3 regions of the Ensifer sp. Root31 genome follow, and region 1 is predicted to be linked to each of the others. Evidence: predicted binding sites of a transcription regulator. Region 1 holds the regulator's gene; each other region holds the start of a gene.

What was found. Region 1 encodes HrcA, which represses chaperone genes, less so after heat shock. Its sites were predicted from a motif close to GTTAGCACTCNCNNNNNGNGAGTGCTAAC; they were not measured.
Region 2: a site for HrcA is predicted at 3,106-3,134, ahead of ASD00_RS26755 (co-chaperone GroES). Genes of this name have one in related genera too.
Region 3: a site for HrcA is predicted at 2,015-2,043, ahead of groES (co-chaperone GroES). Genes of this name have one in related genera too.

Annotation. Positions count from the first base shown of each region.
Region 1 covers NZ_LMCO01000001.1:268,320-278,726, reverse strand. The annotation lists gene ASD00_RS01300 (VOC family protein) at 1-331, opposite strand, end outside; gene rph (ribonuclease PH) at 349-1,068, opposite strand; gene hrcA (heat-inducible transcriptional repressor HrcA) at 1,228-2,307, shown strand; partial or broken gene grpE (nucleotide exchange factor GrpE) at 2,462-3,082, shown strand; gene ASD00_RS01280 (D-arabinono-1,4-lactone oxidase) at 3,155-4,390, opposite strand; gene ASD00_RS01275 (SDR family NAD(P)-dependent oxidoreductase) at 4,405-5,172, opposite strand; gene ASD00_RS01270 (helix-turn-helix transcriptional regulator) at 5,310-6,116, shown strand; gene ptsN (PTS IIA-like nitrogen regulatory protein PtsN) at 6,137-6,601, opposite strand; gene raiA (ribosome-associated translation inhibitor RaiA) at 6,774-7,343, opposite strand; gene rpoN (RNA polymerase factor sigma-54) at 7,637-9,196, opposite strand; gene lptB (LPS export ABC transporter ATP-binding protein) at 9,339-10,157, opposite strand; gene ASD00_RS01245 (LptA/OstA family protein) at 10,171-10,407, opposite strand, start outside.
Region 2 covers NZ_LMCO01000035.1:37,327-47,733, reverse strand. The annotation lists gene ASD00_RS26775 (hypothetical protein) at 11-298, shown strand; partial or broken gene ASD00_RS41980 (IS5/IS1182 family transposase) at 706-921, opposite strand; gene groL (chaperonin GroEL) at 1,056-2,690, opposite strand; gene ASD00_RS26755 (co-chaperone GroES) at 2,659-3,051, opposite strand; gene ASD00_RS26750 (BrnA antitoxin family protein) at 3,382-3,609, opposite strand; gene ASD00_RS26745 (NYN domain-containing protein) at 3,891-4,634, shown strand; gene ASD00_RS26740 (type II 3-dehydroquinate dehydratase) at 4,887-5,339, opposite strand; gene ASD00_RS26735 (TRAP transporter large permease) at 5,354-6,655, opposite strand; gene ASD00_RS26730 (TRAP transporter small permease subunit) at 6,652-7,170, opposite strand; gene dctP (TRAP transporter substrate-binding protein DctP) at 7,240-8,226, opposite strand; gene ASD00_RS26720 (GntR family transcriptional regulator) at 8,451-9,122, shown strand; gene ASD00_RS26715 (TetR family transcriptional regulator) at 9,145-9,789, shown strand; partial or broken gene ASD00_RS42560 (Fic family protein) at 9,931-10,085, shown strand.
Region 3 covers NZ_LMCO01000067.1:141,929-152,335, forward strand. The annotation lists gene groL (chaperonin GroEL) at 1-1,597, opposite strand, end outside; gene groES (co-chaperone GroES) at 1,660-1,956, opposite strand; gene ASD00_RS37610 (TIGR01459 family HAD-type hydrolase) at 2,425-3,273, shown strand; gene ASD00_RS37615 (bifunctional riboflavin kinase/FAD synthetase) at 3,287-4,270, shown strand; gene ileS (isoleucine--tRNA ligase) at 4,616-7,525, shown strand; gene ASD00_RS37625 (hypothetical protein) at 7,654-8,274, shown strand; gene ASD00_RS37630 (GNAT family N-acetyltransferase) at 8,278-8,757, shown strand; gene ASD00_RS37635 (nucleoside deaminase) at 8,770-9,219, opposite strand; gene ASD00_RS37640 (pseudouridine synthase) at 9,293-10,407, shown strand, end outside.

The sequences.
Region 1 (10,407 bases):
AGACAACATCGGCTTCGATCGTGACACCCGCCGTTTCCAGCTTGGCCCTCCAGGCGTCGAGTGCCGACGCGGAAACGCGGAAGCACATGTGGCCCTGGCCGGTGGTGCCGTGCGGCGGCACCGGCAGGGCCGCATCCGGCGAAGGCGGTTTGACCGTTTCCGCAGGATTGAAAATCAGCAGAACGCCCGAGCCACAGCGAAAGAACACATGTCGGTTCTCCCGCCGTGTAATCTTCTCCAGCCCCAGCACACCGCTGTAGAAGGCCTCGGCGGCGTCGAGATCCGACGCATAGAGCGCAGTCTCAAGAATGCCATCCAGCGCCGGGGCCATCGTCTCCGTCCTTCTCGTCAGCCGGCGATCGCCTGCTTCTGCAGTGCGACAAGCTCGGCAATGCCGGTCTTTGCCAGTCCGAGCAGGCTTGCGAATTCCGCTTCGCTGAAGGGTTTGCCTTCGGCCGTGCCCTGGATCTCGACAATGCCGCCGGTGCCGGTCATGACGAAATTCGCGTCGGTCTCGGCGGCGGAATCTTCGAGGTAGTCGAGGTCGATGATCGACTGGTTGGCGAAGATGCCACAGGATATGGCGGCGACATGGTCCTTCAGGACCTTCTCGACCTTCACCATGTTGCGGGCTTCCATCCACTTCAGGCAGTCATGCAGCGCCACCCAGGCGCCGGTGATCGAGGCCGTGCGCGTGCCGCCATCAGCCTGGATGACGTCGCAGTCGATCGAGATCTGGCGTTCGCCGAGTGCGGGCAGATCGACGACGGCGCGCAGCGACCGGCCGATCAAGCGCTGGATTTCCTGGGTGCGGCCGCTCTGCTTGCCGCTCGAGGCTTCGCGACGCATGCGCTCGCCGGTGGCGCGCGGCAGCATGCCGTATTCGGCCGTCACCCAACCCTTGCCGCCGTTGCGCAGCCAGGCCGGAACCTTTTCCTCAAGGCTGGCTGTGCACAGCACGTGCGTATCGCCGAATCGCACCAGACAGGAGCCTTCCGCGTGCTTGGAGAAATTGCGCTCGAACGAAACCTTGCGCATTTGGTCGATTTTTCTGCCGGATGGCCGCATCATCAAACTCCTATCGTATCTGGTGAGCCTTCTAGAGCATGGCGCAGCCAAAGGGAACCGGTGGACAGCCGGGGATCGGGGCGATTTTTCCCTTTTGCTATCGGGCGCGGGGATCACTATATTTCCGGCGGCAGGATTGGCCTGCGAACATGGAGCGACATGGTACTGCGCAATCCCGGAGTGACCGATATCGCGGCGGCGCTGGACGAGCGTTCCGGTGAAATCTTCCGTCGCATCGTCGAAACCTATTTGAACAGCGGAGAGCCTCTCGGCTCACGCAACCTTTCGCGGTTGCTGCCGATGTCGCTGTCGCCGGCGTCCGTGCGCAATGTGATGAGCGACCTCGAAGATCTCGGGCTGATCTATTCGCCGCACATCAGCGCCGGCCGCCTGCCGACGCAGACGGGCCTGCGTTTCTTCGTCGACGCCTTCATGCAGGTCGGCAATCTCTCCCCAGAAGATCGTGCTTCGATCGATCGGCACGTGCGGTTGAGCGACCATGCCCAGCCGGTCGATACGCTGCTGGCAGAGGCAAGCCAGATGCTGTCGGGCATGTCGCGCGGCGCCGGCCTCGTGATCACCGCCAAGAACGATCCGGTGCTCAAGCATGTCGAATTCATCCGGCTGGCGCCCACCAAGGCGCTGGCCGTGCTCGTCGGCGAGCATGACCAGGTCGAAAACCGCATCATCGAGCTTCCCGCCGGCGTGACGAGCTCGCAACTGACGGAAGCAGCGAACTTCTTGAATGCCCATCTCGCCGGCCAGACGATCGGCGAGGTGCGCTCGCAGCTCGAAACCGTCAAGCAGACCGTGCGCAGCGAACTCGATGCCCTGTCCCAGGATCTGGTCGAGCGTGGACTGGCGATCTGGTCGGGCAACGAGGGCGATGAAAAGCCGGCACGGCTGATCGTTCGCGGCCGGGCCAACCTGCTCGAGGGCCTGGAGGGAACCGAGGATATCGACCGCCTGCGCATGCTCTTCGACGACCTGGAAAAGAAGGACAGCCTGATCGAGCTGCTTGACCTCGCAGAGAGCGGCCCGGGTGTCAGGATCTTCATCGGTTCGGAGAACAAGTTGTTTTCATTGTCCGGTTCGTCGCTGATCGTTGCGCCCTATCGCGACAGTGAAGATCGCATCGTCGGCGCCGTCGGCGTCATCGGTCCGACGCGGCTCAACTATTCGCGCATCGTGCCGATGGTCGATTATACCGCGCAGTTGATGTCGCGGCTTTCGCGCTGATCAGGCGCTTTTGGCCACAGGCAGCATTGAACCCTTGATTTTTCGGCCCTAAACCTCGATATCGGCATCAAATCCAGTCACTGGGCATTTTACGCCATGCGGCCATCGTTGCGCGCGGGCGTCGGAATGCGGAAGACAAGACAGACGAACACCGGAGAACGTCATGACCGACGAAACAAACAAGCACGGACACGAAGCTGCCGCGACCGACGAGGCAGTCAACGATACGCCCGAGGTTGTGGAAGCGGCGCCGGTTGCCGAGCCCGATCCGCTGGAGCTTGCAAGGGCTGAGAACAACGACCTGCGCGACAAGTATCTAAGGCTCGCCGCCGAAATGGACAACCTGCGCCGCCGCACCGAACGCGACGTCAAGGATGCCAAGTCCTATTCCGTTGCTGGTTTTGCCCGCGACATGCTCGCCGTCTCCGACAATCTGCGCCGTGCGCTCGATGCCATCCCGGCTGAAGCGAAGGAAGCCGGAGAAGCGGGCCTTACTGCCCTCATCGAAGGTGTCGAGATGACCGAGCGCGCCATGCTGTCGGCGCTGGAACGTCACGGCGTGAAGAAGCTTGAGCCGGAAGGCCAGAAGTTCGACCCGAACTTCCACCAGGCAATGTTCGAAATCCCGAACGCCGACGTGCCGAACAACACGGTGCTGCAGGTCGTTCAGGCCGGCTACACCATCGGCGACCGCGTGCTGCGCCCGGCCATGGTCGGCGTATCCAAGGGCGGCCCGAAGGCGGCAGCTACGGAAGGCGACAGCCCGGCGGCCTGAGCTGCGGTCTGATCCATTTCAACGCCGCGCGTCCACTCGGATGCGCGGCGTTTCTTGTTTTCGGCAATCATATCAACCGAACAACTGCCGCAGGTGATCGTTGAGGAAACGGCCCTCCGGGTCGACTTTCGCCCGTAATGCCCGGAAATCGCCGGATCGTGGATAGAGCGCAGTCACGTCCTCCGCGCCGAGGAAATGCAGCTTCCCCCAATGCGGCCGCGAGCCGTATTGGCGCAGGATCGTATCGACGTCTTTGAGATACTCCCAATAGTCCGTGCCCGGCTCGCCCGAGACGGAAAGCGTGATCGAATCCTGCTCGTAGAACGGGCTGATCCAGCCGGTGTCGCCTGCGGTGAAGCGGTATTCGATCGGGTAGATGCAGGTCGGGTGCTTTTCCAGCATCAGCTTGCGCACAGCTTTTACAGCCTCCTTGCCGTGGGCGATGGGCACCGCATATTCAAGTTCGTGGAAGTTCGGCACATACTCGATCGGATAGATCTCCGAGGAATAGGCGATCTTCTCGAACCCCTGCTCCATCGGCGGCCGGTCGGTGATGTCGATCACCTTCATCTCGCAGACGTCGGACGTCTTGTCCGTCGTCGAAACCGACGCGGTATCCGGCAGGCAATAGCAATGCCGGCTTTCGGAAACCGGGCACCAGAAGAAGCCGAAGTGCCGATGCTTGGCGGCGAGTTCGTCGTGCTGCTCGATCATCTCGTCGAATGTGCAGCGCCAGAGCTTTTCATGCAGGTTGTAGCTGTCCATCGCCTGCAGCGTGATCTCGGAGATCACGCCGAGCATGCCGATCGAGACGCGGGCCGCCTCCAGCAGGTCCGGCGTCGTCTCGTCGACGACGAGAATGCTGCCGTCGGGCTCAACGAGCCGCATGCCGACGATCTGCGAGGCCATGTTGCCAAGTGCTGCTCCCGTGCCGTGGGTGCCGGTGGTGAGCGCCCCAGCCAGCGCCTGGCTGTCGATGTCGCCCTGGTTGATCAGCGAGAGGCCGTTCGACTTCAATACCTTGCCCAATTGGTTGATCGTCGTTCCCGCCCGGACCGAGACGCGTTTGCGCGCCTGGTCGATGGCGACCACGCCCTGCATGTTGGCAAGCGTCAGGTGGAGCCCGCTGGTCAGCGCCACCGGCGTGAAGGAATGGCCGGAGCCGGCGCAGCGCACATTGAGCCCTTGCGACGTCGCCTCGCGGACCATTTCGGCGAGCGCCGCCTCGCTCTCGGGTGCACCGCGCTGGCGCACGATGCAGGATTGGTTTCCGACCCAGTTGCGCCAGTGGCCGCCCGTCTGAAGCATATCTTTCCCCTCTCTCAGACCGCTGTGAAGCAATTGTCGACGAACAGATGCGTGCCGTTGACGAAGCTTGCCTCGTCGCTGGCCAGAAACAGCGCGGCATTGGCGACCTCTTTCGGGTCGCACATCCGCCCCTGCTGGGCAGCGATCGCCGCTTCCGAGACATCGACGCCGTATTTACTGAGGCCCACCAGTTCGCGCTTGCCGTGATCGGTGGCGATGAAGCCGGGGCAGACGGCGTTGCAGCGGATGCCGCGGTCGCGGAACTCAACCGCGATGGCACGGGCGAACATGTGGCAGGCGCCCTTCGTCGTGTCGTAGAGCACTTCCATCGGCGTCGCCGCCACGGCCGAGATCGACGAGGTGCAGACGATGCTGCCGCCGCCGGCGGCGAGCATCCCTGGAAGCACCGCCTTGGTCATCAGGAACATGCTGCGCACGTTGACGGCCATCAGCCGGTCCCATTCGTCCTCTTCCGTCTCCAGAAAGGGCCCGACCGCCAGGATGCCGGCATGGTTGAAGAGAACGGTGATCGCGCCGAAGGCTGCTTCGACCGCCTTGACGGCCGAGCTCACCTGCGCAGAAATCGAGACGTCGGCCGGCGCGAAGATCGCATCGCCGCCGTTTGCGCGGATGGCGGCGGCAACCTCTTCGCCCTTGCTGCGTGGCAGATCGACGATGCCGACCTTGGCCCCTTCGCGGGCAAAGAGTTCGGATGCGGCAAGCCCGCAGCCACCGGCGCCACCACTGATCAAAGCCACTTTTCCGGAAAGTCTGCCTGCCATCGTGTCCCCCTGTGCTCAAGCGTCGCGGCTAAACACGTGCTACGATCTTGGTCCCTCGTGGGATGAATTATTGTTGACGAAGAGGGGGCTGTCGATATCCCATGCGGGATACGGGGGTAGGGGAGAGTTCGACGCGGATGCTGGCTCGGGAGTCGGCCGATATTTCGGCCATGATCGGATTGATCGGAACACAGGATTTCGGCGGCGCGCTCGATCGCATGCTGCGCTCGGTCGCAAGCTTCGATCTCTCGGTTGCCTTCGCCTATCCCTATGATAACAGACCGATCGTGCTGCATGACGGCTACACCGCCAAGGTGTCCGCCAGCGCGCTTTCTGCCTATCTCGGCGGCGCCTATCTGCTTGACCCGTTCTATGTTGCCTGCAGCTCCGGCCAGCCGCAGGGGCTATGGCGCATGCGCGAACTTGCGCCTGACCGGTTCTTCCATTCGGAGTTTTCAAGCTCGGCCGAGGTGCATCCCTGCATCTCGATGGAAAGCGGGGTTCTGGTCGAAGAGATTGGCTTCGTCATTCCGCTCGATGACAGCGTGCAGGCCACCTATTCGCTGATGCGCGGCCGCGGCGGCACGCCGTTCAGCGACGAGGAACTGGAGCGCTTGCGGGTCTACGAGCCGATCGTGCGAGAGGCCGTGCGTTCGAACTGGCGCCAGCAAAGCCATGCCGTGGCGGCGACGCCTCGGCCCGACGACGCGATCGAAACCGCTTTCGACAGCCTCTGCGCCGACCGCCTGACCCGGCAGCAACGCAACATCGTCCGCCTGATCCTGCGCGGGCACAGCAACCTGTCGATCGGCAAGACGATGAACATCGCCGAAGGAACCGTCCGCATTCACCGCAAGAACATTTATCGCCGGCTCGGTATTTCGAGCCAGGGCGCACTGTTTCGAATTTTCATTGATCATTTGAACCGCCGTCAGCTTTACTGACGGCCGGTCCGGGCCGTGGCTCAGGCGGCGTGCGAGGTCGTGTCCTCGTTGAGCAGCGTGTAGATCGCGCTGGCGGAATCGCTCGATCGGATCTTCGCCACCATGTCGTGGTCGCGCAGTACGCGGGCGATGCGCGACAATGCCTTGAGATGGTCGGCGCCGGCGCCTTCGGGCGCCAGGAGCAGGAAGACGAGGTCGACAGGCTGGTCGTCGAGCGCTTCGAAATCGACCGGCGTGTCCAGCCGCGCAAAGATCCCGATGATCGACGGCAGGTTGTTGAGCTTGCCGTGCGGGATAGCAATGCCGTTGCCGACGCCCGTGGAGCCCAGCCGTTCACGCTGCAGGATGACATCGAAGATTTCGCGTTCCGGAAGGCCGGTGATCTTTGCCGCTTTAGCCGCCAATTCCTGAAGGAGCTGTTTTTTCGAGTTGGCCCTCATGGCCGGGATGATCGCATTTTGGTGCAGTAAGCCTGCCAATGCCATTCTTTTGTCCTCGTTCGCCGGTTAGAGCCGGACAACATCATCATAAATGCGTCGCAATGGCTCTAACCATCTTTGTCTTGGCGGGTGCCATGCACAGAAAAGTCGTATTTTCCGGCCTGTCCGCTGATCCAAGTGGCGGGAGCGCCGGCGCACCGGCACTCCCTTTTTCCACTCATCCCTTGATATTGGCGGCGTCAATCCAGCCAATATTTCCGTCGTTGCGTCTGTAGACGATATTCAACTCTGCCTTGCCGGGAGTGCGGAACATGAGGACGGGTTCATCCGTCATGTCGAGCGCCATCACGGCGCTGGCGACAGACATCGTCCTCAGGTGTTTCGAGCTTTCGGCGACGATCGTCGGTGCGTAATCCTCGGGGACTTCGTCATCCTCGAATGGCACCGAGTCCATCACTGTGTATGCCACCTCGGTACCTTGACCATTACCGTTGTGGTGGTCCTTGAGCTTGCGCTTGTAGCGACGTAGGCGCTTTTCGATGCGCTCCGACGCTGCGTCAAAGGCAGCCTGAGGGTCATTGGCCTGTCCATTCGCCTGCATAACCACGCCCGTATCGAGATGAAGCTTGCAGTCGGCGCTAAAGCGCGGTCCAGACTTTTCCACAGTGACCTGGCTTGAATATCCTCCGTCGAAATATTTGGTAACGGCCTGCTCGATCTGATCGCCAATGCGGGCGCGGAACGAATCGCCGATTTCCATCTGTTTACCGGATACACGCACACTCATGGAGTTTCCTCTCTATTTCGTGATTTGCGTAGCCAGTCTATTCCAAGCGCTCTCGTCATCCAAGCCTTTCACGCTTGCGGGAGCCTCTCTGTCGCACCTACCGGTCGTGCCGGCCGCCTGAGGAAGACCGTGTCCTCGGCAATTGCGGCGGGCTCATATCCCCTGCGTCGCGGAGAGTCAATTGAAGGTCGCAAAAAAGTTAATACGCTTTAACCTTGCGTCGTCGCTTTAGGCTCTTTTTCTTTCGCATGTCGTCGTCGCAAAACCGCTGAAAAACTGTTGCGCGACCTGCTTTAGAAGCCCGATACCTTGGCCAGCGCCCGCTTTTCGCGCCGTCGCTGCACGGAGGAGGGGATGTTCATCGCTTCGCGATATTTCGCCACCGTGCGTCGCGCGATGTCGACGCCGGCCTGCTTGAGGCTGTCGACGATATCGTCGTCGGAAAGCACCGCATCGGCGACTTCCTGCTGGATCATCATGCGGATGCGGTGACGCACGGACTCAGCCGAATGGCTGTCGCCGCCCTCGGCCGAACCGATGGAGACGGTGAAGAAATACTTCAGCTCGAACAGCCCACGCGGCGTCAGCATGTACTTGTTCGAGGTGACGCGGCTTACCGTCGACTCGTGCATCTTGATCGCATCGGCGACGGTTTTCAGGTTGAGCGGTCGCAGATGCCCGACGCCATGGACGAGGAACGCGTCCTGCTGGCGAACGATCTCGGTGGCGACCTTCATGATCGTCCTGGCGCGCTGATCGAGGCTGCGGGTCAGCCAGTTGGCGGTCTGCAGGCATTCATTGAGAAAGGCCTGGTCCGCGCTGTTCTTCTCGGTGCCGCGCGACACCGTGGTGTAGTAGGCTTGGTTGACGAGGACGCGCGGCAGGGCGTCCGGGTTGAGTTCGATCAGCCAGGTTCCGTCGGGTGCCGCCCGCACGACGATATCGGGAACGATCGCCTCGCTAACGCTGGTCTCGAAGCTCGTTCCCGGTTTCGGGTCGAGCTTGCGGATTTCGGCGAGCATATCGATCAGGTCTTCCTCATCGACGCCGCAGATTTTCTTCAAGCTGGCAAAATCGCGCCGCGCCAGAAGCTCTAGGTTGGCGATGAGGGCTTCCATCGCCGGATCGAGGCGATCGCGAAGGCGCAGCTGAATGGCGAGGCATTCGCTGAGTGTGCGTGCGAAGACACCTGGCGGGTCGAACTGCTGCAGCGTGAGGAGGACGCGGGTGACGTCGGCGCCGGATGCGCCGAGGCGTTCGGCGACCTCCTGCAGATCAGCCTGAAGATAGCCTGCCTCGTCGAGCTGGTCGATCAGGTGCTGGGCAATCAGCCGGTCGGATGGGACGGACAACGCAAAGGGCAATTGCTCCAGAAGCGTCTCGCGCAGGCTCTTGGCGCCGGCCACGAAGTCGTCGAAATCGTAGTCGCCTCCTTCGCCGCTGCCGGGCATCGATTTCCACTGGCCGAGCAGTTCCGGCGCGTCGGCGCGTTGCGGCGCCGTGTCGTCCTGGTAGACATTGCCGAAATCCGCATCGAGCTGTTCATTGAGCCGCGCCCCATCGGTTGCCGTGGCATTGTCGTAGAGATCGCGCTGGCCGGATGCCTCATCCGTTCCGCCGAAGTCTTCACCGGATGCCTGCCCCGCTTCTTCGCGGCTGCCGTGCTCGGAGCTTCCACCGAACTCGTCGTCACCGCCGTGAAGCTCGAGCAGCGGATTCTTTTCGACTTCCTGCGCGATGAAATGGTTGAGTTCCAGATGCGTCATCTGCAGCAGCTGAATCGATTGCATCAGCTGCGGGGTCATGACCAGCGACTGTGACTGGCGCAGATGAAGGCTGGCCGACAATGCCATGCGGACGTGAAACTCCCGATGAAATCTCCACCGGTCGCATCGTTGGCGGGCCGGTTTTTCAATTGGCCCAAAAATTGCTTATTGCAGGGGTTTGGTCAAGCGCGACCGCGGGGCGAGATGCCGGATTCGCCCGCGGATCGCATCAGAGGCTGAAATTATCGCCGAGATAGAGCCGGCGCACGTCCGGATTGGTGACGATATCGTTGGCGCGGCCGTGGGTCAGCACTTCGCCGGCATGGATGATGTAGGCCCGGTCGATCAGGCCAAGGGTCTCGCGCACATTATGGTCGGTGATGAGTACGCCGATACCGCGCGACGTCAGGTGTCGCACCAGCGCCTGGATGTCGGCGACGGAAATCGGGTCGACGCCGGCAAAGGGCTCGTCGAGCAGCATGAAGGTCGGGTCGGTGGCAAGCGCTCGGGCAATTTCGAGACGTCGCCGCTCGCCGCCGGAAAGGGCGATCGCCGGCGACTTGCGCAGATGCGTGATGTTGAACTCGCCGAGCAGGTCGTTGAGCTTGCTCTCGCGGCGCTCCAGGTTCTTATCGTGCACTTCGAGAACGGCGCGGATGTTGTCCTCGACCGTCAGGCCGCGAAAGATCGAGGCTTCCTGCGGCAGGTAGCCGACGCCGAGGCGGGCGCGGCGATACATCGGCATCGTCGTCACGTCGTTGCCATTGATCTCAATCGAGCCTTCGTCGACAGGCACGAGGCCGGTGATCATGTAGAAGCATGTGGTCTTGCCGGCACCGTTCGGGCCGAGGAGACCGACTGCCTCCCCGCGGCGAACGACCAGCGACACACCATTGACCACGCGCCGCTCGCGATAGGACTTTGTCAGGCCACGCGCGATCAGTGTGCCGTCATAACGCGCCTTGTCGACCGCGTGACCGGTCGCGGCTGGTGTGGCCGCCGACGGTTTGCGGACGCGCTTGCGCTTGTGAAGGAAGGGGAGTTGCACGAGCGGGTCTACGTCAGTTCTTCTTCTGTGACTTCGGGTCGAGCTGGATCTGCACCCGACCGCCACAGGCTTCGAGCTGCGCTTCGCCCGTGTTCATCTGCACATTCAATTGGCAGCCGACGAACACGTTCTTGCCTTCCGACAGAACGACCTTCTCGCCCTTCAATACGAAGGTCTGCTTGGTCATGTTGAACTCGCCGCTGTCAGCGGTTGCCTGCTGGGTGCCGGAGCTGAGGAAGACGCGCTGGCT
Region 2 (10,407 bases), on a different contig from region 1:
AGGAGACATCATGTTCAATCGAACCAACCATCGATCCATCCACTTCAATCGGCCCTTCCAGTTGCCCGACACCGAGGAAACGTTCGCGGCCGGCGACTACGACGTGGACGAAGACGAGGTCCTCATCGAAGGCTTCTCCTGGCTTGCCTCCCGACGCGTTGCGACCTTTATCAAAGTGCCGGCAACGATAGAAAATCAGTATCGCATGCGCTTGATCGCGATCGAACCCGACGAACTTGAACGCATCATCACATTGGATGGTGCCGGGAACATTCCTCACTCGCAGCCACACGCTTGAAGGTACCGCTGGGTGTAACCGAGCGGTATCACGGCGATACGAAGAACGGGAGAACGACGATGCCCCACCGAGAGCATGCACGCACGATTATACGCTGGAAGAACGAGGGCCACGCGCCACACCAAATTCACGGCCGCTATCAATTCGGCCGACGTGTTGAAGTGGACGGATCCTGGACGATCTACCACGTCTTTAGCGGCAAGCCTGCGCAGGTCGATGCGTGGAGAATGACTGGCCTCAATCGTGAGAATGCAGACCAAGCCCTCGACGTTCTCAATACATACTGAGCGCGACGCGAAGCCCGCTGCCCAGGTTTGGTGCAGAGATCCGGACTTGAGCGGATGGGCATCTTTGAAATGGCATACTATGCTGTGGCTGCCTTGCGGACGGATTTCGGGCGTGCGCCCGGCAAGCTTTCGGTTGAAGACTGCGCAGCCGATGGCGACTTCGGTCTGCTGAACGGGAAGCGACCGGGCCGCAAACGCCGCCCGACGATCGATTGTATCGTCCGATGGCGGTCTCGACAGCGAGCGTTTGCCGTAACCGTTGGAGGCCTGCCAATTCATCCGGCAGTATCTGCTGATTACGGCGATATGCTGGTGCCGTTGGCCGGGTTCGTCACCCTCAACTTCATCTTCTCAAGATGATGGCGGCGGCAGGAGTTGTGTTTAAAAGGCATGGCTGCACTACAATTGCTACATCGGAAGCCAACCCACACCAACAAACGAACCGCGCACCAACGCCGTTCAGACTGTTCTCAGTATCCCATCCCGCCCATGCCGCCGTTGCCGGCCGGCCGGGCAGATTGTATTGAGGGAATGTCGGCGATCATCGCTTCGGCAGTGATCAAAAGTGCCGCGATTGAGCCGGCGTCCTGCAAAGCGGTCCGCACAACCTTCGCAGGGTCGATGATGCCGGCTTTGATCATATCGACATAGGTCTCCGTCTGCGCGTCAAAGCCCTGGTTGTGATCCCTGCTGTCGGTGAGTTTTCCCACGACGATCGAGCCTTCGACACCGGCGTTCTCGGCGATCTGCCGGATCGGAGCTTCCAGCGCCCTGAGCACGATCGAGATGCCCGCCGTGGCGTCCGCATTCGCTCCGGTCAGTCCCACCAGGACCGACCTCGCGCGCAACAGGGCAACACCACCGCCAGGAACGATGCCTTCCTCAGCCGCTGCGCGCGTGGCGTTCAGCGCATCGTCGATACGGTCCTTCTTTTCCTTGACCTCGATTTCGGTCGCGCCGCCGACGCGGATTACCGCGACGCCGCCGGTGAGTTTCGCCAGGCGTTCCTGGAGTTTTTCCTTGTCATAGTCGGAGGTCGTCTCCTCGATCTGTGCCTTGATCTGCTGGATGCGCGCCTGGATTGTCGCTTTATCGCCGGAGCCGTCGATAATCGTGGTGGTGTCCTTCTCGATCAGCACGCGCTTGGCGTGGCCGAGCATGTCGAGCGTGACGTTCTCGAGCTTGATGCCGAGATCCTCGGAGATCATCTGACCGGCCGTGAGGACGGCAATGTCTTCCAGTATGGCCCTGCGGCGATCGCCGAAGCCCGGGGCCTTGACGGCCGCGACCTTCAGGCCACCGCGCAACTTGTTTACAACCAGCGTCGCCAGAACCTCGCCCTCGACATCCTCGGAGAGGATCAGCAGCGGTTTGCCGCTCTGCACGGCCGCCTCGAGTATTGGCAGCATAGCTTGTAAATTGCCAAGCTTCTTTTCGTGGATGAGGATGTAGGGGTCCTCCAGCTCCACGCGCATCTTCTCGGCATTGGTGACGAAATAGGGCGAGAGATAGCCGCGGTCGAATTGCATGCCCTCGACAACGTCGAGCTCGGTCTCGGCCGTCTTGGCTTCCTCGACGGTGATTACGCCTTCATTACCGACCTTGTCCATCGCCTTGGCGATCATCTCGCCGACCGTCGCGTCGCCATTGGCGGCAATGGTTCCGACTTGCGCAATCTCGCCCGAAGACTCTACCTTCTTGGCGCGCGCCTGGATTTCCTTGACGACAGCAGCGACACCAAGGTCAATGCCACGCTTGAGATCCATGGGATTCATGCCGGCGGCGACGAGTTTGACGCCTTCGCGCAGGATGGAGGCAGCGAGCACAGTCGCCGTCGTGGTGCCGTCACCGGCGAGGTCGTTGGTCTTAGAGGCCACCTCGCGCACCATCTGCGCGCCCATGTTCTCGAACTTGTCGGCCAGCTCGATTTCCCTGGCAACTGCGACCCCGTCCTTGGTGATGCGCGGCGCGCCATAGGCCCTGTCGATGACAACATTGCGGCCCTTGGGGCCCAGCGTCACCTTGACGGCGTTGTTGAGCAACTCGACACCGCGCAGCATGCGATCGCGCGCATCAGTGGAGAATTTGATTTCCTTGGCAGACATTGTGTTCGTCCAGTTCGGTCTTGAGATTGCGGTCGGAAATCGACGGCCAGGCAGCTTTCTTGGCCGCGACGGTCTTTTCGACAACGTCCATGATGTCGGGCTCGTTCTTGATCAGGGGTGCCTCACCGTCGATCCTGAAATCGGTACCGGACCGCTTGCCGAGCAAGATCCTATCACCGAACGTGGCGTCGAGCGGAATCAGCTTGCCGCATTCATTACGGGTGCCTCGACAGCCGGCGATCACTTCGCCTTCCTGCGGCTTTTCCTTGGCAATGTCGCGAGTGATGATCCCGCCCTTGGATTTGAGATAGCCTTGCGCGCGCCGGATGACGGCGCGGTCATGCAGTGGACGGATTTTCATAGGGATTCTTTCTGCGGCCTGCACATAGGGCGGCTGCAATCCTTACATAGCACCTTTGGCACTCGATAGATAGGAGTGCCAAAATACATATTCCGCCGACATCGTCTCCTACCAATAGGGCTCCTCACCGATCGAGAGCGACCTCAACGCGCCAACGGAGAGGCCAGACGCGGCCGTCGGTTTTTCTCCTTTGCCCCAATGCGAGGCGGCAGCCACGTTGACTGTGGGCAGCAGCGTGGGATTGGCTCCGCCGTCAAACTCGCGGTTTCGCACGCCAAAGAGAAGGATACCCGGTTGTTGCCGAGGAAATTCGAGACGGATCCGTCGGGATCAAACATCCTTGTCGAGTTCGGTGGCGTTTCGAAGAGCCTCTTGCATCCTTGAGCGCCAATGGGCACCGGATAACTTGAACCAGTCGACCACGTCGGTATCGACGTTGAGGGTGAGTTTCGTCGTGGAACCGTCGGAGGGCAACACTTTCTTCTTGAGCGCTCGCGGACGTTCCAGAACCTGCTGCACCAAGTCGCTGGTAGCTCGTGTGGAATTAGCTTTAACCATCTGCCAGCCTCATGCCTTTCTGATGCCATTTCTCGCCCCGAGCTGGCACGTGTTAGGAAGTGCAAGGATTCCCAAAGTAGCGTTTGTATGCTTCATACATGGACGCCTTGTGGCAAGGGCTTTATGGGGGATTGAGTGATCGGTTGCTTTTCAGGTGAGCGAAGCAGGCCTCTCATTAGAGCAGGCTTAGGGCTCATACCGCCTCCAGCCGGAACTGACCTCTCAAAGCTGGAACAGCTGGGAACACATTCGAGCCGTCGCGGAAGTGAAAGGAGAGTTCAATGTCTGGTGAAGCACGGTCTCCTCGTCTCGCCGTCCTGATCGATGCCGACAATGCTTCGGCTAAAATTGCCGATGGCCTGTTTGAGGAAATCGCCAAGATCGGAGAGGCCAGCGTCAGGCGCATCTACGGAGATTTCGCCAGTGGACGATCGAAAGCATGGATCGAAGTGCTGTCGCGTCACGCAATCATACCGCAGCAGCAGTTTGCGTATACCACCGGAAAGAACGCGTCTGATATCACCCTCGTGATCGACGCAATGGATCTGTTGCACAGCGGTCGCTTCGATGGCTTCTGTCTGGTCTCGTCCGATAGTGATTTCACACGTCTGGCGTCGCGGATCCGCGAGCAAGGCACCGATGTTTTCGGCTTCGGCGAGCAAAAGACGCCGGAAAGCTTCCGTCAGGCATGCCGCAGATTCATTTACACGGAAAACCTCCTACCGATCGTCGCGTCAAATGGTGCGGAATCGGCTCAGACGCCCACTCCGCTTCAGCAGCCGAAGGCCGCGACCCCCATCATCAAGAAGGTCATCTCCCAGATGGAAAGCGAAGACGGATGGGTCCCGCTTGGGTCCATCGGCACGCAATTGGCGAACCTGGCATCGGACTTCGATCCGCGAACCTACGGCTTTCGCAAGCTCAGCGATCTCGTGCGCAAGACAAACGCCTTCGATATCGAGCAAATGGAAGGCAAGCCGCTACGGATCCGCGTTAAACAACAAGCATCTAAAAAAAAGGCCTGAGTCCCCGCCATTCGAACTCCCGGAAGGTGTCGCCCTGTGCGTGACCGCCAAATGCGAGCCCCTTGCTAAGATCGCCTCTTGCCGAAGCCTGCTCGCAAGCTGGAGCATAGTGTAGCTGTCGTCGATAATCGTGTTTAGCCGCGCTTACAATCTCTGGACTCTCATCGTCGACATAGGCTGCAATGATCTTTCGACGCGGATCGATAGCACAGCTCTGTGTGTCGGGAGTGGCGCAAGACATTGCGAGCACCATCAGACCTTGTTTTGCTCAATGAGCGCTTCAATGGCATGAACCGCTGTGGGATAGCCTGTAGCCCCCAGACCCGCTATTACCGCAGTAGCACGCATCGAGACGTAGGAGCGGTGATAGATCGGTTCACGCCTGTGAACATTGCTGATGTGAAATTCGATGATCGGGCCTGGAAACATCTTTAACGCATCCAGCAAAGCAAGCGATGTGAACGTGAACGCGGCTGGATTGATGATGATGCCTGCAGCGTCCTCATCGATCGCTTCGTGCACCCATTCGATAAGCCGTTCCTCGCTGTTCGTCTGGCGAAATTCCACCGGCCGCTTTCCAGCCGCCTGCTTGCACCACGTTTCGATTTCGCCGAGTGTCGTGTAGCCGTAAATCTCCGGCTCGCGTTTTCCAAGCCGGTTGAGGTTTGGTCCGTTGAGAATGAAGAGGGGTTTGGGGTCTGTCATGATCGCTTTACCTGTTACCCCTGGTAGCCCGTGAGGCGCGGCAACCAGAGTACGAGGTCGGGAAAGAAGGTGATGAGCGCCAGGCAGAGCACCATCCAGCCAAGAAACGGCAACGCGTCGCGAATGATGTCGCGCACCGGCGCACCGGAAATGTTGGTCATGATAAAAAGCAACAGCCCGTAGGGTGGTGTAACCAGCCCCAACATGACGTTGACGACCACCATGACCCCGAAATGCACCATATCGATACCAAGCGCTTGCGCGGTCGGGATGAATACGGGAACGATAATCAGTAGGATTGCTGTCCCCTCCAGCACGCAGCCTAGCAGGAGCAGAAGGACGTTGACGAGGATCAGAAAGCCAATTGGTGACAGATCCCAACCCGTCAAAAGCACACGCAGTGTCTCCGGGATGTTCTCAATCGTGACAACGTAGTTGAAGACCAGCGAGCCGGCGATCAGCATGCCGATTGATGCTGTCGTCTTCGAGCTGGTCTTTAATGCGTCGTAGAAGGCCACCAACGAAATACTGCGATAGATCACGACGGAAATGGCCAGCGCGTAGGCCGCCGCAAGAGCTGCAGCCTCAGTCGGTGTCGTGATGCCCGAATAGATGCAGCCAAGCAGAACGACCGGCATCATGAGCGCCGGAAGCGCCTGCCAGGTGATCTTCGGGATATCGCGAAGCGGTACGGGGTCCTCCACCGGAAAGTTCTTGCGCCGCGCGGTGATTGCAACCTGCACCATCTGCAGAAGTGCCATCAACAGTCCAGGGATCATGCCGCCGATAAAGAGATAGCCGATCGATGCGTCCGAAACGAGCGCGTAGATTACCATTGGAATGGAAGGAGGAATGATCGGGCCGATGACGGAGGTCACAGCCGTCAACGCGGCGGCATAGCTTGGCGTGTAACGCCCGTCTCGGGTCATCATATTCTGCATCATGCGCCCGCTGCCCGCCGCATCCGCGATCGCAGAGCCGGACATGCCCGCAAATACGATGCTCTGCACCACGTTCACCTGCGCAAGGCCGCCGCGGAACCGACCAACGAGAACATTACAGAAGTTGAGAAGCCGCTCCGTCATCGAGCCGATGTTCATGAATTCGGCAGCGAGCACAAACAGCGGCACTGCAAGAATGATATAGTTGGAATACATGCCGTTCAGAAATTGCTCGGCCACCGTTCCCATGTCGGCTCCGACAAGAAACAGGTACAGGATCGAACCAACGATCATCGACAGCCCTATCGGCAAGCCCAAAAAGGCAAGAGCCGTGATGAGGACAATGGTAAGCGAAAAAGGACTGGTGAAATTCATACGCCGGAGCTCGCTTTCGTGGGATCGAAAGCGTCCGGCGCCTTGCCGAAGGCTGCCTGCCATGCAAGCCAGATGTAGCGCACGATCATTGCTACCGCAAAGACGACGTAGATCGAGTAGAGATAGTCGAAGCGGATCTTGAGATAGGCTGTCTTCTCGACCTTCATAAACATGACGTAGTCTATGACGGCCGGCAGCGAGACGCCGAAGGCGACGACAAGAGCCACGGCAAAAATCAGCGTCATGATGCGGCGGGCACGGGCGGACGCGCTAGCCCAGAAGAAATCGAACCGGATTTCTTCACTCTCGCCGATCACGAAAGCGGACCCGAAGAGCACTATCCAGATCCACAGAGCAACGCTGACTTCGTGCGTCCAGCCAATGGAGAGATTGAGGACATAGCGGAACAGGATCTGCAACAGAAACACGACGAACATGCCCAACAGCATGAGGGCCAAAATGTTTTCAGCCCGCCGGCGCAGCCACCGGCCAAAGGCAAGCAGTCTCTCGGACACGAAATTCCTCCTCACCTCACCCAATCGGCCGGGTCGAACCCGGCCGACATCTTTTTGTCGCTGATACGACTACAGGGCTGCTATTTTCTCGAGGATGCCTTCAGGCCACGATTTTGCGAGATCGGAGGAGAGATACTTCTCCTGTGCATGCTTCCGGAATGCGGCAATGTCCGGTTCATAGATTTTGAGGCCGGCTGCCTTGAACTCGTCGACCAGAGCCTTTTCCTGCGCCAGGTGCTGTTCCTGGCTCCAGGCCATCGCCCTATCCGCCGCCGCCTGGAACGCTGTCTGCTGTTCCGGCGACATGTCGGCCCACACCTTGCTGGAAACAGTCAGCAGATCGTAACCGATCAGATGCGAGGTCAGCACGATCTGCGACATCACTTCATAGAACTTCATGTTCTTGACGTTCGGAAGCGGATTGTCCTGTCCGTCGATCGCGCCGGTCTGCAGACCGGTATAGACTTCGGCATAGGCCATAGGCGTCGGATTTGCGCCGAGCGCAGCCCCCAGGAACTGCCAGGCGTCGCCACCCGGCATCCGAAGCTTGATACCGGCCATGTCGGCAGGTGTTGCAATCTTCTTTTCCGGTTTAAGCCCCACCTGACGTGCACCGAAATAGGTCGGACCCAAAATATGCACGCCGAGCTGATCTTCCGCCATTTTCTTGAATTCCGCGCCGGTATCGCTGTCGAAGAACGCCTTGAGATGGGCGGCATCGCGGAACAGATAGGCTGAGGTCAGCACAGACCATTCGGGAATCTGGTTTGAGATATCCTGCGGGGCGATATTGCCCATCTGCAGGTTGCCGCGCTGGAGAGCCACCAGTTCGGTGCCCTGCTTGAAGAGCGTTCCGCCATAGAACGGCTCCAGCGTGAAGCTGTCCTTGATGGCATCCTTGAAGGATTTCATCATCTCGGCGCGGATGTCCTGCTCGGAGAACACCGCCGAAAACTTCAGCACGGGTTTGTCCTGTGCAAATGCTGGGAAAGCAAAAGCCGCGGTCGCCGCCGCGGAAACGCCAAGAAAGCGGCGTCGGTCGATTTCAAAAACCATTGATTTTCCTCCCGTTAGCCGACCGTCGAGTGGCCGGTCTCTTTCCCACTTTCACTCTTCCTCCTCGGAAGAGCACCTCGTTCATGCACGGACCAGTTAGTTAAAAAAGGCGCGGACAAGCGGCCAGCTATAGCCGGAGTTTCTGATGTTCAATATCTCATGTCAAATAATTTTTATCATAGATTTTTCATTTCATAGGATATAATTCGAGTAAGGGAGGAAACATGATCGTCCAAAATATACCATCGGAAACTGCGAGCGAGATGGCGTTTCGCCAAATCCGGAGCGATATCATCGCGGGCACATTATCTCCGCGTCAGAAGCTGAAACTCGACGACCTACGTGATCGATACTCAGTAAGCATCTCCACCCTCAGAGAAACCTTATCGCGGCTTGCCACCGAAAACCTTGTGATTGCCGAAGGGCAGCGCGGCTTCCATGTCGCACCGGTTTCCGCGAAGGAGCTGCGGGATCTCGGTGACATGCGCCTTCTGCTCGAGAGTCATGCTCTTGCTCTGTCTCTCGCCGCGGGTGACCTTGAATGGGAAGCGCGCGTTGTGGCAGCCAGACACAAGCTTGCCGCGGTGGAGCAGCGTTTGCTAACCGGCGACGTCGACCGAACGCCGGATTGGGTGCGCTACGACTGGGAGTTCCATCAGGCGCTCGCGTCGGCTTGCGGCTCTACGGTGCTGATGGAAACGCTGGCAACGACGTTCGATCGATTTCTACGCTACCACTTGCTTGCGCGCAGCTTCCGGGGGAAACCGGTTGCGGACGATCATCGCAAACTCTTCGACCTTGCCATGGCCCGCGACGTGGAAGGCGCAAGGTCTATGCTGCGCCAACACGTGGAGCACGGCATCGATCACGTGCTACGCACCGGTCGGTTTGACTGAATGCTTCAACGGAGACGGGAGATTGGAAAAGCGAGAACAGGTATCGCGCAAAAATGACCCCGAAAGAACGCGAGAGAACATTCTGGCCGTCGCGACGGAGGAATTCGCCGCTCATGGGTTAGCAGGCGCCCGGGTCGACGCGATCGCGGAGCGAACGCGCACATCCAAGCGCATGATCTACTACTATTTCATCAGCAAGGAAGACCTCTATCTCGCTGTCCTTGAGAAGGCCTACCGCAAGATCCGCTCACGCGAGGCCGATCTCCAGCTTACCGAAATGCAGCCAGTCGCGGCGCTGCGGACGCTGATCTCAAACACCTTCGACTACGACGAAAACCATCCGGACTTCGTCAGACTGGTGAGCGGCGAGAACATTCTCCTGGCCGCGCACATGCGTCGCTCCACCGAGATTGCCGACCTCAACGTCTCGATCATTCGAACGCTGACGGACATTCTGGAGCGCGGCAAAGCGGATGGAAGTTTTCAGCGTGAGATCGACGCAATCGATCTGCATTTGCTGATCAGCGCCTTCTGCTTCTTCCGGGTCTCCAACGCCCATACCTTCAGTACGATTTTCCAGCGCAATCTTTCGGAAACTGCCACGTACGAACGGCATAAGAAAATGATCGCGGACGCTGTAATCACTTACCTGCGTCTAGCAATATAAATTATCGCTCTCGAACGGATTCGAACCAGCTTCTATTGCTCTATCGCTAATTAAGCGAATGCGTTAATTAACAAAAATGCCGTTTCGCTTATTAAGACGTAGTGCTGTTTAACTTCAGCACAACAATCGACTTGGGAAGCCATGGTCAACAAAGACCCCAACACCAACGGGCGACTAGGTCGCTTCGTGGAAACCGCCCTAGGTGGCGAACTAGACAGGCGTTTGTGCCGCCTCTCCTCCCTCCGGTTCCGCCCATCGCGATTACTGGCTTGCTCACTCGTCTTAGAGCGGCCGATGAGCCCTAACAAGGCAAGGCTGACATTCGACAAATCGGGCGGGACCTGAAAGTTGGCTATGTTCTTTAGGTTCAATCCAACGCCAAGGCCCGCGCATTCGCGTATACGCGCGGCTTGTCAATGCAACTTCAGGGATCCGCGTCTGGTCGGAGCGCTGGGATCGGCCCGTCAAAGACTTGTTTGCTGTTCAGAGTGAGATCGCCGACCACGTGTTCGGCCAGTTCCAGCGAGAACGACCAGCGCAAGGTTCGGCAGTCAAGGCTTCATCATGACGACCATCGTATCGGCCGGAAACCATCACCAGTGCGGGTATCGCCGCCAT
Region 3 (10,407 bases), on a different contig from region 1:
GCATCGCCGGCGAGTCCTTCTTCGGCAGTTCGGCGATCATGGCTTCCGTCGTAACGAGAAGGCCAGCAACCGAAGCCGCGTCCTGAAGGGCGGTGCGAACAACCTTGACCGGGTCGATGATGCCCATGGCAATCATGTCGCCATATTCGCCGGTCTGGGCGTTGTAGCCGAAGTTGTCCTGGTCCTTGTCGAGGATCTTGCCGACAACGATCGAAGCTTCGTCACCAGCGTTCTCAGCGATCTGGCGGGCCGGAGCCTGCAGAGCGCGACGAACGATGTTGATGCCGGCTTCCTGGTCGTCGTTCACACCCTTGACGGTGATCTTGACGGAAGAACGCAGCAGGGCAACGCCGCCGCCCGGTACGATGCCTTCCTGAACAGCAGCGCGCGTCGCGTTGAGAGCGTCGTCGATGCGGTCCTTCTTTTCCTTCACTTCAACTTCCGTCGAGCCGCCAACGCGGATTACGGCAACGCCGCCAGCGAGCTTGGCAAGACGTTCCTGCAGCTTTTCGCGGTCGTAGTCAGAAGTGGTTTCTTCGATCTGAGCCTTGATCTGCGAAACGCGGCCTTCGATGTCGCTCTTCTGGCCAGCACCGTCGACGATCGTGGTGTTTTCCTTGGAGATCGAAACCTTCTTCGCACGGCCGAGCATGTCGAGCGTGACGTTTTCGAGCTTGATGCCGAGGTCTTCGGAGATCACGGTACCACCGGTCAGGATGGCGATGTCTTCGAGCATGGCCTTGCGGCGATCGCCGAAGCCCGGAGCCTTGACGGCAGCGATCTTCAGGCCGCCACGCAGCTTGTTGACGACGAGCGTAGCAAGAGCTTCGCCTTCGACGTCTTCAGCGATGATGAGGAGCGGCTTGCCGGTCTGAACGACAGCTTCGAGAACCGGGAGCATGGCCTGGAGGTTCGAGAGCTTCTTCTCGTGGAGGAGAACGAAGACGTCGTCGAGGTCAGCGACCATCTTTTCCGGGTTGGTGACGAAGTAGGGGCTGAGGTAGCCACGGTCGAACTGCATGCCTTCGACGACTTCGAGTTCGGTTTCGGCGGTCTTGGCTTCTTCAACCGTGATGACGCCTTCGTTGCCGACCTTCTGCATCGCTTCTGCGATGTCGAGGCCGATCTGACGCTCGCCGTTTGCCGAGATCGTGCCGACCTGTGCGACTTCTTCCGAAGTGTTGATCTTCTTGGCCTTGGCCTGGAGATCCTTGACGACTTCGGTGACAGCGAGGTCGATGCCGCGCTTCAGGTCCATCGGGTTCATGCCGGCAGCAACAGCCTTGGCGCCTTCGCGAACGATCGCCTGGGCCAGAACGGTTGCAGTCGTGGTGCCGTCGCCGGCGATGTCGTTGGTCTTCGAAGCAACTTCGCGGACCATCTGGGCGCCCATGTTTTCGAACTTGTCTTCAAGTTCGATTTCCTTGGCAACTGATACGCCGTCCTTGGTGATGCGCGGAGCGCCGAAGGACTTGTCGATGATGACGTTACGGCCCTTCGGGCCGAGCGTGACCTTTACGGCGTCAGCGAGGATATCGACGCCACGCAGCATCTTTTCGCGCGCGGTGCGGCCGAATTTGATTTCTTTTGCAGCCATTTGAGAAAACTCCCGGGCTCATTGCCCATTGGTTGTCATGAAAAGGTGTGGACGACGGCAGATCAGCCGATGATGCCCATGATGTCGGCTTCCTTCATGATGAGAAGGTCTTCGCCGTTGATCTTGACTTCGGTGCCCGACCACTTGCCGAACAGAACGCGGTCGCCAGCCTTGACGTCGAGAGCAACAACCTTGCCGCTTTCGTCACGGGCGCCCGAGCCAACAGCGACGATTTCGCCTTCCTGCGGCTTTTCCTTAGCGGTGTCCGGAATGATGATGCCGCCCTTGGTCTTTTCCTCAGACTCGACGCGGCGGACGACAACGCGGTCGTGCAGCGGGCGGAAATTGGTGCTTGCCATTAGTCTAATCCCTCGATCAAATGACACTACGGATCGCTCAACGACCCGATGGATGGGTGTCAGCACTCTCTTTTGTCGAGTGCTAGCGAGGCCGAGATAAGGCTGGGTCCGGGACGAGTCAAGGATTGGCCGTTCAAAAAATTTCAGGCGACATGATTATCGGCGGCTGATGACAGGCAACGAACGGCGGCCGGGCCGGAACGTTTGCCTGCCTATTGCATGAAGCGGTCGGAATTTGGGCAGATCCGATATCGAGGATTTGCCTGGTCTCGCTGCCCGATCCGGTTGTTATCATGAGCCTCGGGGTCGGCAGGCCCTGACGCTGATGTCCCGTGGACCGTCTCCTCGGCATGAGGGAGGGGCGGGCGCCGAATCCTTGGGAATGGCGGCGATTTTCTAGGCGCGAGGCTTGTATTCTCGGCCCTTCCTTGCCATGCAAGCCGGAAACCGAGTTTGCAGGAAGCCCGCATGGCCGCAAGGATCAACAGTTTTCGGGAAATCGCAGGGCGCTATGACGTCGTGCTCTGTGACGTCTGGGGTGTTCTCCACAACGGCGTTCAGGCGTTTGCGTCGGCCTGCGAGGCCCTGGCGGAAGCGCGTGCAGCAGGGCTTACGGTTGTCCTCATCACCAATTCTCCCCGGCCAAGCCCCAGCGTCAAGGTACAGATCCGCGGGCTGGGCGTTCCCGATGAAGCCTATGATCGCATCGTCACGTCGGGCGATGTGACCCGCACCTTGATCGCCGCAGCCGACAAGAAGATTTTCTTCATCGGCGCCGAACGCGATCTGCCGTTGCTCGAAGGGCTCGGCACCGAGATCGTCTCGTCGGAAGATGCAGAGACCGTCGTCTGCGCCGGCTTCTACGACGATGAAACCGAAACGCCGGAGCACTATCGCGCGACGCTGACCGGACTTGCCAAGCGCAAGATCCCGTTCATCTGCGCCAATCCGGACCTGGTGGTCGAGCGCGGCCACCGGCTGATCCCCTGTGCCGGCGCCATCGCCAAGCTTTACGAGGAGCTCGGCGGCGAAGCCCGGATCGCCGGAAAGCCCTATATCTCCATCTACCGTGCCGCGCTGACGGAAGCCAAGGCCGTTCGCGGTCCACTCGATCTGTCGCGTGTCATCGCCGTCGGCGACGGTATGCCGACCGATGTCAAGGGCGCCCAGGATGCCGGCTTCGATCTGCTTTACATCAGTGCCGGTATTCACGCGCAAGAATACATGAACGAAAGCCGCACCGACGAGGCGAAGCTTACTGCCTTCCTGAGGAAGGAAGGTGCTTCGCCGAAGTGGTGGATGCCCAGGCTCGCCTGACGGGAAGATCGAGATGACGGTTTTTCATCGCAACGAAACCCGCGACCCGCTGCCCGAGCGTCTGCGTGGCGGCGTTGTCGCCATCGGCAATTTCGACGGTGTTCACCGCGGCCACCAATCCGTGCTGGAGCGAGCGCTGGAAGAAGCCGCGGCACGCGTCGTTCCCGCACTGGTGTTGACCTTCGAGCCGCATCCGCGCACGGTCTTTCGGCCAGACACGCCGGTCTTCCGGCTGACGCCCGCACCGCTGAAAGCCCGTATCCTCGAAGGCATGGGGTTTGGCGCCGTCATCGAATACCCGTTCGATCGCACCTTCTCCGAACTTTCCGCGTCCGATTTCATCCATCGGGTGCTCCTGGAGTGGCTGCATGCCTCGCATGTGGTCACCGGGTTCGATTTCCATTTCGGCAAGGGGCGCGAAGGCGGTCCCGCCTTTCTGATGGCGGCGGGCGGCGAAAACGGCTTCGGCGTCACCCTGGTCGACGCCTTCCGCGATGAGAATGCCTCGGTGATCTCCTCGAGCTTCATTCGCTCGCTGCTCGGCCAGGGCGACGTTTCTCACGCGGCCGGCTTGCTCGGCTATCGCTACACGGTCGAGGCCGAAGTAATCGACGGCAAAAAACTCGGGCGGACCCTCGGCTATCCCACGGCCAACATGCGTCTACCGCCCGAGGTCGAACTTAGAACCGGCATCTATGCCGTGCGCTTCCGCCGGGCTGACGGCTCGCTCTATGATGGCGTTGCCAGCTTTGGCCGGCGTCCGACCGTCGACAGCGACGGCGAGGCGTTGCTTGAAACCTTCGTCTTCGATTTTTCCGGCGATCTCTACGGCGAGGTCTGTTCGGTTTCGTTCTTCGGCCACCTGCGCGACGAGCTGAAGTTCGACGGGCTCGACCCGCTGGTGGCGCAGATCCGAAAGGACGAAGACGAGGCGAGGGCGTTGCTCTCCGGCGTCACGCCCTTGAGCGATATCGATCGCCGGATCAACTTCGCCTAAAGAAATCCGTCGCGCCGAAGCGGCGGACCTTTTCAAAAGGCCGAAAACGCCTTAAACAACCGGCCACCATGACCCGGCACCGTCGACTGACCATCGATCAGCGAATTATTGGCCCGGCTTTCCGCGCGCACTAGGCCGCCGGAAGGTCCGGGATTTCGGCGTTTCCAACGCCTCAGTCATCTCTGGAGCGCCGCGCGTCTCTTGGACACGCTAAGGTAGCTCGAACACTTTGAAGCTGCGCATGATCCTTTTCCGAAAATCGATCCCGATTTCAGGGTTATGCGCCGGATACCGAACCCTTTCGCATGCGCGATGATCCGCGCGGAAAAGACGATTGCAAAGACCATGACAGATACCGCTGAGAAGATCGACTATTCCTCCACCCTCTATCTGCCGCAGACGGAGTTTCCGATGCGTGCCGGCCTGCCGCAGAAGGAGCCCGAAACGGTTTCCCGCTGGCAGAAGATGGGTCTCTACAAGAAGCTGCGTGCCTCGGCCGCCGGTCGCGAGAAATTCGTGCTGCATGACGGCCCTCCCTACGCCAACGGCAACATCCATATCGGCCATGCGCTGAACAAGATCCTCAAGGACGTCATCAACCGCTCGTTCCAGATGCGCGGCTTCGACGCCAACTACGTGCCGGGCTGGGATTGCCACGGCCTGCCGATCGAATGGAAGATCGAGGAGAAGTATCGCGAGAAGGGCCAGAACAAGGACGAGGTCCCGGTTAACGAGTTCCGCAAGGAATGCCGCGACTTCGCTGCGGGCTGGATCCAGATCCAGGCGGAAGAGTTCAAGCGCCTCGGCATTGAGGGCGACTTCGACAACCCCTATACGACGATGAACTTCCACGCCGAAGCCCGCATCGCCGGCGAACTGATGAAAATCGCCAAGATGGGGCAGCTCTATCGCGGCTCCAAGCCGGTGATGTGGTCGGTCGTCGAGCGCACGGCGCTCGCCGAAGCCGAAGTCGAATATGCCGACGTCGAAAGCGACATGATCTGGGTGAAGTTCCCGGTCACCGAAGGCTCGGCAGATCTTGCAGGCACCTTCGTCGTGATCTGGACGACCACACCCTGGACGATCCCCGGCAACCGCGCCATCGCCTTCTCCTCGCGTTACGCCTATGGTCTCTACGAGGTTGCGACTGCAGAGAACGATTTCGGTCCGCAGCCCGGCGAAAAGCTGATCTTCGCCAAACGTCTGGCAGACGAGTCCGCCGCCAAGGCGAAGCTCACCTTCAATTTCGTCCGCGACATCGAGGGCGCTGAACTGGCCGCCGTCACCTGCGCCCATCCGCTGCATGGGCTGGGTGGCGGTTACGCGTTCAAGGTGCCGTTGCTCGATGGCGACCATGTCACCGACGACGCCGGCACCGGCTTCGTGCACACGGCGCCGAGCCACGGCCGCGAGGACTTTGACGCCTGGATGGACAATGCCCGCGCGCTTGAAGCCCGCGGCATCTCCTCGGCAATTCCGTTCACCGTCGACGACGCCGGTTATTTCACCGCCGACGCCCATGGCTTCGGCCCGGACGCCGAAGGTGGCGCCGGCCGCGTGCTCGACGACAAGGGCAAGAAGGGCGATGCCAATGATCGCGTCATCAAGGCGCTGATCGCCCGTCACGCGCTGTTTGCCCGCGGCCGTCTGAAGCATTCCTATCCGCATTCCTGGCGTTCCAAGAAGCCGGTGATCTTCCGCAACACGCCGCAGTGGTTCGTCTACATGGACAAGGGCTTCGGCGACGGCACGACGCTGCGCTCGCGCGCCCTGTCGGCCATCGACGATACCCGCTTCGTCCCCGGCGCCGGCCAGAACCGCCTGCGTGCGATGATCGAGGGACGTCCGGACTGGGTGCTCTCGCGCCAGCGTGCCTGGGGCGTTCCGATCGCGATCTTTGCCGACGAGCAGGGCGAGATCCTTGTCGATGAGGCCGTCAACGCCCGCATTCTCGAAGCCTTCGAGCAGGAAGGCGCCGATGCCTGGTTCGCCGAAGGTGCCAAGGATCGCTTCCTCGGTAATGACCACGACCACGAGAAGTGGCACCAGGTCATGGACATTCTCGACGTCTGGTTCGATTCAGGCTCGACGCATACCTTCACGCTCGAAGATCGTCCGGATCTGAAGTGGCCGGCTGACGTCTATCTCGAAGGCTCCGACCAGCACCGCGGCTGGTTCCATTCGTCGCTGCTCGAATCCTGCGCAACGCGCGGCCGTGCGCCCTACAACGCCGTTGTCACTCATGGTTTCACCATGGATGAGAAGGGCGAGAAGATGTCGAAGTCGAAGGGCAACACCGTCACGCCGCAGGAAGTGATGAAGGATGCCGGCGCCGACATCCTGCGCCTCTGGGTGATGACGACGGACTATTGGGAAGATCAGCGCCTCGGCAAGACGATCATCCAGACCAACATCGACGCCTATCGCAAGCTGCGCAATACCATCCGCTGGATGCTGGGCACGCTGGCGCACGACAAGGGCGAGGAAGTCGCCCACGCCGAGCTGCCCGAGCTGGAAAAACTGATGCTGCATCGCCTGGCCGAACTCGACCAGGTCGTTCGTGAAGGTTATGACGCGTTCGACTTCAAGAGGATCGCCCGCGCTCTGATCGATTTCTCGAACGTCGAACTCTCCGCGTTCTATTTCGACGTGCGCAAGGATGCGCTCTATTGCGACGCACCGTCGAGCCTTCGTCGCCGGTCGGCGCTTGCGGTGATCCGCAAGCTGTTCGATTGCCTGGTGCTGTGGCTCGCGCCGATGCTGCCCTTCACCTGCGAAGAAGCATGGCTGTCGCGCAAGCCTGACGCTGTCTCGGTCCATCTCGAGCAGTTCCCGGCGATCCCGGCGGAATGGAAGAACGACGCCCTCGAGGCGAAGTGGGAAAAGATCCGCGCGGTGCGCACGGTCGTGACCGGGGCGCTTGAAATCGAGCGTCGCGAGAAGCGTATCGGCTCGTCGCTGGAGGCGGCTCCCGTCGTCTACATCGCCGATCCGGAGCTGTTGAAGGCGCTCGAAGGCGAAGACTTCGCCGAGATCTGCATCACGTCGGCGATCACCGTCGAGGCGGGCGAGGGCCCTGCCGACGCCTTCCGTCTGCCTGAGGTCGCCAAGGTTGGCGTCGTTCCGGAGGCCGCCGTTGGCCGCAAGTGCGCCCGCTCCTGGCGGATCACGACCGATGTCGGTTCGGATGCACTCTACCCTGAGGTGTCTGCCCGCGATGCCGCCGCCCTGCGGGAACTTGGCTTCAAGGCTTAAGGGATCATTTACCGGATGAATTGCGCTTACCGCATTCATCCGGTAAAACCTGCCCGAAATTTGGCGGATTTATCCGCCATGGCGCTGAGTGGCCGCGCACGTGACGGTGGCCGGCTAGAAGGAATTTCATGGAAATGACGCGAGAGTTGCGACTGTTTGCTAGCGTTGCCGCCATTATGACGAGCGGCCTGGTACTTTCCGGCTGCATCGGCGGTCCGACCTACGGCACCGACAAATCGGCTGGCGAGCAGTTGATCGACGATCTCGGAAGCGCTGTGAGCTTTACCCCGACGAAGCGTGATCCGGTCAAGTACCAGCCGCGCCCCGGCCTGGTGCTGCCGCCTACCGGCCAGCAGACCGCCCTCGTGGAGCCGCAGAAGTCGCTCGCCAGTCGCGAAGCCAATCCGGAGTGGGTCGAATCTCCGGAAGAGGCGCGCAACCGTCTGCGCGAAGAAGCCGACGCCAACAAGGACAACCCAAACTACGTCTCGCCACTCGCAAAGGCCAGCGCCAATGGCCGCCGCCTTTCGGCCAAGGAGCAGCAGCAAGCCTATCGCGACGCGCGCAAGATCGAGATGGGTGCCTACGCCGACAAGCGCCGCTTCCTGAGCGATCCGCCGCTCGAATACCGCCGCCTTCCGGAAGCTTCGGAAGCCGACCTTGGTGAGCCGGAAAAGCTCAAGGAGCGCCGCCGCAAGAAGGAAGCGCAGATCAAGAATTCCGGCAGCAAGTGGTACTGGCCCTTTTAAACCATGACGATCAGCATTCGCGACGCGCGACCGGAAGACGCGGAAACCATCCTGCGCTTCATCACAGAACTGGCCACCTACGAGAAGGCGCCCGACGAAGTCGAGGCGACGGTCGAGCAGTTGCAGGCCTCGCTCTTTGGCCCGGATGCGCTCACCCGTGCGGTGATCTGCGAGAAGGACGGAAAGCCGGCTGGCTTTGCCATGTGGTTCTACAACTACTCCACCTGGCAGGCGCGCAAGGGGCTTTATCTCGAAGACCTCTACGTAACGCCGGATTGCCGCGGCTCCGGCGCGGGCAAGATGCTGTTGAAGCATCTCGCCAAGATCGCCGTCGAGGAAGGCTGTGGTCGTTTCGAATGGAGCGTGCTCGATTGGAACGAGCCGGCAATCCGCGTTTACGAAGCCGTCGGCGCCGAACCGATGTCGGAGTGGACGCGCTACCGGCTTGCGGGTGCGGCGCTAGAGTCTTTCGCAGCCGGCTGAGAGTTCGCTCACTTAGCGTTTCCCGGCAAAAAAATCCCTGAGAATGTCAGCGGCTTCGCGCTCGGCAAGCCCGGAATAGACATCGGGCACGTGGTGGCATGTCGGCGAGCCGTAAAAGCGCACGCCGCTATCGACCGCGCCACCCTTGGGGTCTTCGGCGCCGTAGTAGAGGCGACGGATGCGGGCAAAGGAAATCGCTGCCGCGCACATGGTGCAGGGCTCCAGGGTGACATAGAGGTCGGCGCCCGTCAGCCGTTCGTCGTTGAGCACCATGGACGCTTCGCGGATCGCAACGACCTCGGCATGGGCGGTGATATCGTTGAGTTCGCGGGTTCGGTTTCCGGCGCGCGCGATGATCTCGCCGTTGAAAACGACGACGGCGCCGATCGGCACCTCGCCACGTTGGCCCGCCTTTTTGGCCTCTTCGAGGGCCGCATCCATGAAGCGTGTCGTATCAGCCATCGCTCAAACAATAATTTCTCTTAACCCACGGGCTCCGACCTGATAGGACAGCCGCAAAAGGCAGGCAACACAAATGACATCCAAAGACAAGCCCACGCGGCCTGGCGGCAAGCCCGCTGGCCGGGACAAGAAACCTCAATTCGCTGGCAAGAAGGCGGCAGCGCCTGAAGCCGGTGCCTCGCGGCCGCCCAAGGCAGGCCCGAAGCCCGCCGCCGCAAGCAGCGACGAGCCGCAGCGCATCTCCAAAATCCTGGCGCGCGCCGGCGTTGCCTCGCGCCGCGATATCGAACGCATGATCATGGAAGGTCGGGTGAAGCTCAACGGCGTCATTCTCGACACGCCTGTTGTCAACGCGACACTGGCCGACAGCATCGAAGTCGACGGAAATCCGATCCGCGGCATCGAGCGCACCCGTCTGTGGCTCTACCACAAGCCGGCCGGACTGGTGACCACCAATGCCGACCCGGAGGGCCGCCCGACGGTCTTTGACAACCTGCCGGACGAGCTGCCGCGCGTTCTATCGATCGGCCGCCTCGACATCAACACCGAAGGCCTGCTGCTTTTGACCAACGACGGCGGGCTTGCCCGCGTGCTCGAACTTCCGTCGACCGGCTGGCTGCGCCGCTACCGCGTGCGCGCCCATGGCGAAATCGACCAGGACGAACTGGACAAGCTGAAGGACGGCATTGCCGTCGACGGCGTGCTTTACGGCGGCATCGAAGCGACGCTCGACCGTGTGCAGGGTTCGAACGTCTGGATCACGATGGGTCTGCGCGAAGGCAAGAACCGTGAGATCAAGAACGTGCTCGGCGCGCTCGGGCTCGACGTCAACCGCCTTATCCGTATCTCCTACGGCCCGTTCCAGCTCGGCGAATTGCCGGAAGGCCATGTGCAGGAAATCCGTGGCCGGACGCTGCGCGACCAGCTCGGCCCGCGCCTGATCGAAGACGCCAAGGCGAACTTCGACGCGCCGCTCTACAACGATCAGTCGGCAACCCTTCCTGGCGAAGCGCCGGAAGGCGAAGCCTCCGACACCCGCAAGCCCGAGCGTGCCAACCGCTGGGAAAAGCCGGAAGACAAGCGCGAGCGCGCGCTTTCCCGTCTTGATACCCGTCGTGACGACCGCCGCGACGGTGGCCGTGGCAAGGATGGGCCGCGTGGTAAGGAAGGTCCCCGCGGCAAGGGTGG